2 regions of the Candidatus Enterococcus mangumiae genome follow, and region 2 is predicted to be linked to the other one. Evidence: a T-box and tRNA genes for the amino acid it is inferred to sense, from the RefSeq annotation. Region 2 holds a T-box; the other holds one or more tRNA genes.
The links. The T-box of region 2 lies ahead of DOK79_RS09815 (valine--tRNA ligase). A T-box ahead of a tRNA ligase gene usually reads a tRNA of that ligase, here a tRNA-Val.
Positions count from the first base shown of each region.

Region 1 (3,476 bases), 270 kb from region 2:
AAATGAGTTTCCACTAGTTGTAAACACTATACTATTTTGTACTCCCATTGATTCGATGAATGGTTCAAACTGACTTTCACTATATATAGATGCTAGGAATGTCTAAGGTTCGATGTCGTGTAAAACGTGCCCCAGATAACTGTTTTTTTCGGCTCTTTGAAACAGCCAGCATCACTCCGAAAAGTTATCAATCAGAAATTATTTTTTCGTTTTGGCTACTAGCCACTGTAGCAAACCAGGTTCTTTTCATCAAGCAGATGGTTTTCTGCGCCCACAGAAGAATCACTGATTTTCTTCAAGTTACTCCACTTTCTCCATTAGAGAGTAATTTCCCGCTTGTTCTTTCTATCCTACAAACTTGAAATCTAGACTTTTATCCTTAGAAATACACATGGCGTACGCTTGCTTCTTGGTGGGATTTCTGACTAAACCAATAGCTTTAGATAGTTTTCTTCCTAATTACGTTAAAAAGAGAATAACAGAAGATTAAGTAAAATTGAAGCCCACTTCTTTCTCCTATAATAGAGATACAACTTTTACATGGTATTACAACATAGGTACTATCATTTGGATATAAAAAAAGAACCTCTTAATGTAAGATATACCTACACTAAAAGGTTATTGTGATACCGGCGGCCGGGGTCGAACCGGCACGATCGTGAGATCACTGGATTTTGAGTCCAGCGCGTCTGCCAATTCCGCCACGCCGGCAAATAGATGAAACTGGGGTAGCTGGATTCGAACCAACGCATGAGGGAGTCAAAGTCCCTTGCCTTACCGCTTGGCTATACCCCAATGAAAAAGGGCGAATGATGGGAATCGAACCCACGAGTGTCGGAGCCACAATCCGATGCGTTAACCACTTCGCCACATCCGCCATGATAAAATAATCTGTTATTTAATTTGCGAATAAAAAACTAAGATGTGGTCATCTTAGTTAATACCGGCGGCCGGGGTCGAACCGGCACGCCCTCAACGGGCACTGGATTTTGAGTCCAGCGCGTCTGCCAATTCCGCCACGCCGGCAATGTAATTAGTACTAAGGCGGTAACCGGATTTGAACCGGTGATGAAGGTTTTGCAGACCTCTGCCTTACCACTTGGCTATACCGCCATTATACTATTTTTAGCTATAAATTAATATTTATAGGACTGGGGTAGCTGGATTCGAACCAACGCATGAGGGAGTCAAAGTCCCTTGCCTTACCGCTTGGCTATACCCCAATGAAAAAAGGCGAATGATGGGAATCGAACCCACGAATGTCGGAGCCACAATCCGATGCGTTAACCACTTCGCCACATCCGCCATGGCAGGGGCAGCAGGAATTGAACCCACACTAACGGTTTTGGAGACCGCTGTTCTACCTTTAAACTATGCCCCTATAAAATGGAGGAGAGTGGATTCGAACCACTGAACCCTAAGGAACGGATTTACAGTCCGTCGCGTTTAGCCACTTCGCTACTCCTCCATGGTGGCGCGGGACAGAATCGAACTGCCGACACACGGAGCTTCAATCCGTTGCTCTACCAACTGAGCTACCGCGCCATAAAGAATAAATTAATAAATTGTTTGTTAATTGAATAGAAATGACGGTCCCGACGGGAATCGAACCCGCGATCTCCTGCGTGACAGGCAGGCATGTTAACCCCTACACCACGGAACCAAATCATTATGGAGGTTAACGGGATCGAACCGCTGACCCTCTGCTTGTAAGGCAGATGCTCTCCCAGCTGAGCTAAACCTCCAATGTATCCAATTAATGACCCGTACGGGATTCGAACCCGTGTTACCGCCGTGAAAGGGCGGTGTCTTAACCGCTTGACCAACGGGCCAGTAAAAAATCAATTACGGAGAGTAAGGGATTCGAACCCTTGAGACAGTTTGCACCATCTACATGATTTCCAATCATGCTCCTTCGGCCTCTCGGACAACTCTCCAGAGTGAAAGAAGCTCATTACTCTTCTCATAAATGAGAACTCCGGCAGTAGGACTCGAACCTACGACATCATGATTAACAGTCATGCGCTACTACCAACTGAGCTATGCCGGAATAATAATACCAGCGTGGCGGCGTCCTACTCTCACAAGGGGCAACCCCTCACTACAATCGGCGCTAAGAAGCTTAACTTCTGTGTTCGGCATGGTTACAGGTGTATCCTTCTCGCCATCGCCACCACACTTGGTGTTATCTATTTTTGAGTAAATCTTGTTCACTCAAAACTGGATTTGAAGTATCAGTAAGAAACTCTCCGAGTTTTTCATTTTATTTTGGTTAAGTCCTCGATCGATTAGTATCAGTCCGCTCCATACATCACTGTACTTCCACTTCTGACCTATCTACCTGATCATCTCTCAGGGATCTTACTTTCTTAAAGAAATGGGAAATCTCATCTTGAGGTGGGCTTCACACTTAGATGCTTTCAGCGTTTATCCCTTCCCTACATAGCTACCCAGCAATGCCCTTGGCAGAACAACTGGTACACCAGCGGTAAGTCCATCCCGGTCCTCTCGTACTAAGGACAGCTCCTCTCAAATTTCCAACGCCCGCGACGGATAGGGACCGAACTGTCTCACGACGTTCTGAACCCAGCTCGCGTGCCGCTTTAATGGGCGAACAGCCCAACCCTTGGGACCGACTACAGCCCCAGGATGCGACGAGCCGACATCGAGGTGCCAAACCTCCCCGTCGATGTGGACTCTTGGGGGAGATAAGCCTGTTATCCCCAGGGTAGCTTTTATCCGTTGAGCGATGGCCCTTCCATGCGGAACCACCGGATCACTAAGCCCGACTTTCGTCCCTGCTCGACTTGTAGGTCTCGCAGTCAAGCTCCCTTCTGCCTTTACACTCTTCGAATGATTTCCAACCATTCTGAGGGAACCTTTGGGCGCCTCCGTTACTCTTTAGGAGGCGACCGCCCCAGTCAAACTGCCCATCTGACACTGTCTCCCACCACGATCAGTGGTGCGGGTTAGAGTGGCCATAACGCAGGGGTAGTATCCCACCAGCGCCTCCATCGAAACTAGCGTTCCGATTTCTACGGCTCCTACCTATCCTGTACATGCGGTACAGACACTCAATATCAAACTACAGTAAAGCTCCATGGGGTCTTTCCGTCCTGTCGCGGGTAACCTGCATCTTCACAGGTACTAAAATTTCACCGAGTCTCTCGTTGAGACAGTGCCCAAATCGTTACGCCTTTCGTGCGGGTCGGAACTTACCCGACAAGGAATTTCGCTACCTTAGGACCGTTATAGTTACGGCCGCCGTTTACTGGGGCTTCAATTCGTACCTTCGCTTACGCTAAGCACTCCTCTTAACCTTCCAGCACCGGGCAGGCGTCAGCCCCTATACTTCATCTTACGATTTTGCAGAGACCTGTGTTTTTGATAAACAGTCGCTTGGGCCTATTCACTGCGGCTGATCTGACGATCAGCACCCCTTCTCCCGAAGTTACGGGGTCATTTTGCCGAGTTCC
Region 1 covers NZ_CP147250.1:2,325,142-2,328,617, reverse strand. The annotation lists tRNA gene DOK79_RS11150 (tRNA-Leu) at 628-711, opposite strand; tRNA gene DOK79_RS11145 (tRNA-Gln) at 724-795, opposite strand; tRNA gene DOK79_RS11140 (tRNA-His) at 805-877, opposite strand; tRNA gene DOK79_RS11135 (tRNA-Leu) at 942-1,026, opposite strand; tRNA gene DOK79_RS11130 (tRNA-Cys) at 1,043-1,113, opposite strand; tRNA gene DOK79_RS11125 (tRNA-Gln) at 1,152-1,223, opposite strand; tRNA gene DOK79_RS11120 (tRNA-His) at 1,233-1,305, opposite strand; tRNA gene DOK79_RS11115 (tRNA-Trp) at 1,308-1,381, opposite strand; tRNA gene DOK79_RS11110 (tRNA-Tyr) at 1,388-1,468, opposite strand; tRNA gene DOK79_RS11105 (tRNA-Phe) at 1,470-1,545, opposite strand; tRNA gene DOK79_RS11100 (tRNA-Asp) at 1,591-1,663, opposite strand; tRNA gene DOK79_RS11095 (tRNA-Val) at 1,673-1,745, opposite strand; tRNA gene DOK79_RS11090 (tRNA-Glu) at 1,761-1,832, opposite strand; tRNA gene DOK79_RS11085 (tRNA-Ser) at 1,849-1,937, opposite strand; tRNA gene DOK79_RS11080 (tRNA-Asn) at 1,977-2,050, opposite strand; rRNA gene rrf (5S ribosomal RNA) at 2,063-2,178, opposite strand; rRNA gene DOK79_RS11070 (23S ribosomal RNA) at 2,269-3,476, opposite strand, start outside.
Region 1: it has a tRNA-Val gene. The T-box ahead of DOK79_RS09815 (valine--tRNA ligase) is inferred to sense a tRNA for this amino acid. The anticodon was not compared.

Region 2 (3,476 bases):
ATTTCACCAGTTTCCTTGTGGTACCACGCAGGAATTTGATGTCCCCACCATAATTGACGTGAGATTACCCAGTCATGAACATTTTCCATCCAACGTAAGAACGTTTGGTTGAAGCGTGGTGGGAAGAATTCCACAGCATCCTCTGTTTCTTGGTTTTGAATTGCCTTTTCAGCTAAAGGCGCCATTTTTACAAACCATTGTGTCGATAAACGAGGTTCAACAACTACCCCTGTACGCTCAGAGTGACCAACATTGTGGATCATCGTTTCGATCTTGATCAAACGACCGATCTCTTTTAGATCAGCGACAATCGCTTTACGTGCTGCAAAACGATCCATCCCTTGATATTTCCCTGCTAATTCATTCATCGTGCCATCTTCGTTCATGACATTCACTCGTGGAAGATCATGACGATTACCAACCTCAAAGTCATTTGGATCATGGGCTGGTGTGATTTTTACAACACCTGTTCCAAATTCCATGTCGACATATTCATCGGCTACGATCGGGATCTCTTTGTTAACTAAAGGTAAAATAACTTTTTTCCCAATCAGTGCTTGGTATCGCTCGTCCTCTGGATGAACCGCAATCGCTGTATCACCAAGCATCGTTTCCGGACGTGTCGTTGCGATTTCAACCACACCTGAACCGTCAGCTAATTCATAGCTCATATGATAAAAGGCGCCTTCGATTTCTTTGTGGATCACCTCAATGTCAGAAAGGGCTGTCCGTGCTTGCGGGTCCCAGTTGATGATGTATTCGCCACGGTAGATCAACTCTTTTTCGTACAAGCTAACGAATACTTTACGAACCGCTTCAGATAAGCCATCGTCTAAAGTGAAACGTTCACGGCTATAATCTAAAGATAAGCCCATTTTTGCCCATTGTTCACGGATATGACCCGCATATTCTTCTTTCCATTCCCATACTTGATCAATGAATTTTTCACGACCAAGATCATAACGAGAAACGCCTTGCTCACGTAGTTTTTCTTCTACTTTTGCTTGTGTCGCGATCCCCGCATGGTCCATTCCTGGTAACCATAACGTATCGTACCCTTGCATTCTTTTTTGGCGAATCAACATATCTTGTAATGTTGTATCCCAAGCATGACCTAAATGGAGTTTACCAGTCACGTTGGGAGGGGGGATAACGATCGAATAAGGTTTTGCTTTCTTGTCGCCACTAGGTTTGAATAAATCTTCGTCTAACCAGTTTTGATAACGTCCCGCTTCAACTTCTTGCGGATTGTACTTTGTGGAGAGATTCTTTTCTTCCGTCATACTGTGTTCCTCCTTTAAAATAAAAAAACGCCCTAAAATACTTTCGTATTTAGGACGTATAGATTACGCGGTACCACCTAATTTGTAATAGCTGCCTATTACCTCTCAAAGTGAGTTAACGATCACTACTCGTTCATCTCTACTCGATTCAAGATAAAAACTCCCAAGCTACCTTCACTAGCTTTCGTTAAGAACGTTCCACCATTCGTTCTCTCTCTCTAAACGTCGGACTAGTTACTCCTCTTGATCAACATCTTGACTCATTTTACAATGGTTAGAATCTAAAGTCAATAAAAGCTCTTAATGAATCACTGATTGATTTGCTGAAAGACTCCACCTTAGAACGTTCATTGATGTGCTCTCTGTGCTGTTATTTAGAAGAAAAGACTTGTGAATAATTCTCATCAAAATAAATCAATGTCTGTAATTCAGTAGTCAGATCGATGTATTGCATATGGACATGTGGCGGGACACTGACACGATCGGGCGCAAAATTCAAGATCGCAGTGATCCCACCTTTGACGATCTCATCGATGGCTGATTGTGAATACTTACTCGGCACAGTTGATATCGCCACTTTGATGCCTTCTTTTTCAACGATTTCACTAAAACGATCCATAGGGTATACCATCACGCCTTCGATCTCTTTCCCTGCAATGGCTGGATCATTATCAAAGACACAAACAATATTCAAATTCGCATTTCTTCTGAAATTATTATGCTTTAATGCTTTTCCTAAATTACCAAAACCAACTAAGGCGATTCTTTTTTCTTCTTCTGTATTCAAGATCCGATCAAACACTTCAATCAAATAGGGAACATCGTACCCATAACCGCTTCGTCCCAATTCCCCTAAATGAGAAAAATCTCTGCGGATCGTTGCGGAAGGTACTTGCGTGATTTCACTGAATTCATTTGATTTGATCCGTTGAACACCAGAATCATTCAACATATTCAAATAGCGTAAATATAAAGGCAACCGTTTGGCTGTTGCTTTGGGTAACGTTTCTGATTTTTCTCGCATATCGCTTCTCCTTGTTAATCATTTCACATAATCTCAGTTTAGCATGGAACGAGGAACCTCGCAATAGGCGGACGCTCAACTCCTTTTAAAAACAAATAAAATAAGCAAGAAAATCAAAAATATAAAAAGTTATTTTTTGATTTTCTTACTTATTTCTTGAAGTTGGACTTTTTTGCCTGCTACCAGCGTTTAGAGTAAGTCAGAAAACTCTTCTGCTTGTTGCTTCGTTGTTTCCGTGTGGATCGTTTCGATCTTCAATCCTGCCAATGCACGTTCGATCATGCCATCGATATCCAATCGTTCTTCATATTGATGGACTTTTTCAAGTCGCGGACGTGTCTTGGGTTGCGGTGGAGCAAAAATCGTACAGCAATCTTCAAATGGTTGGATGGACAAATCAAACGTATCGATTTGTTCCGCTACTTCGATGATCTCTAGTTTATCCATCGTCGCTACAGGGCGAATGATCGGTGTATTCGTAACCTCATTGATGGCTACCATACTTTGAAGTGTTTGCGAAGCCACCTGCCCTAAAGATTCCCCATTTAAAATCACCAAGCCATGACGAATACGGCGGATCTCGTCTGTTAAGCGAAGCATCATACGACGAGTGATCGTCATCCAGTAACCTTGTGGTACCACTCGTTTGATTTCTTCTTGCACTTCTGTAAATGGTACTTCGATGAACTCGATTTTTCCCACATAAGGCGTTAGTTTGACTGTTAGATCTTTGGCTTTTTGTAGCGCTTGTTCACTTGTATAAGGCGGACTAGCAAAATGGACCGCTTCGATCTCAACCCCACGTTTCATAGCATAATAGCCAGCAACAGGTGAGTCGATCCCTCCTGAAAGCATCAACATGCCTTTACCGCTTGTACCAACCGGCAGACCACCGGCACCTTTGATCGTTTCATAGGAAAGATAAGCACCATCTCGGCGTATCTCCACACGTAAGGCAATATCTGGCTTTCTCATTTGTACTTGGATATCAGGAAAAACATCGATGACTGCATCTCCTAAGGCTTGATTCAGTTCATTACTATTCAATTCAAAACTATGATCACTACGCTTTGCAATGATCTTGAATGTTTCTTTTCCTGTATAGATTTCTTGCATGATCTCCTGAACTGCTTGTTTTAAACTTTGTACGTCTTTTTCCACTCGCACGC
Region 2 covers NZ_CP147250.1:2,054,723-2,058,198, reverse strand. The annotation lists gene DOK79_RS09815 (valine--tRNA ligase) at 1-1,283, opposite strand, end outside; T-box leader at 1,331-1,543, opposite strand; gene DOK79_RS09810 (redox-sensing transcriptional repressor Rex) at 1,654-2,307, opposite strand; gene thiI (tRNA uracil 4-sulfurtransferase ThiI) at 2,497-3,476, opposite strand, start outside.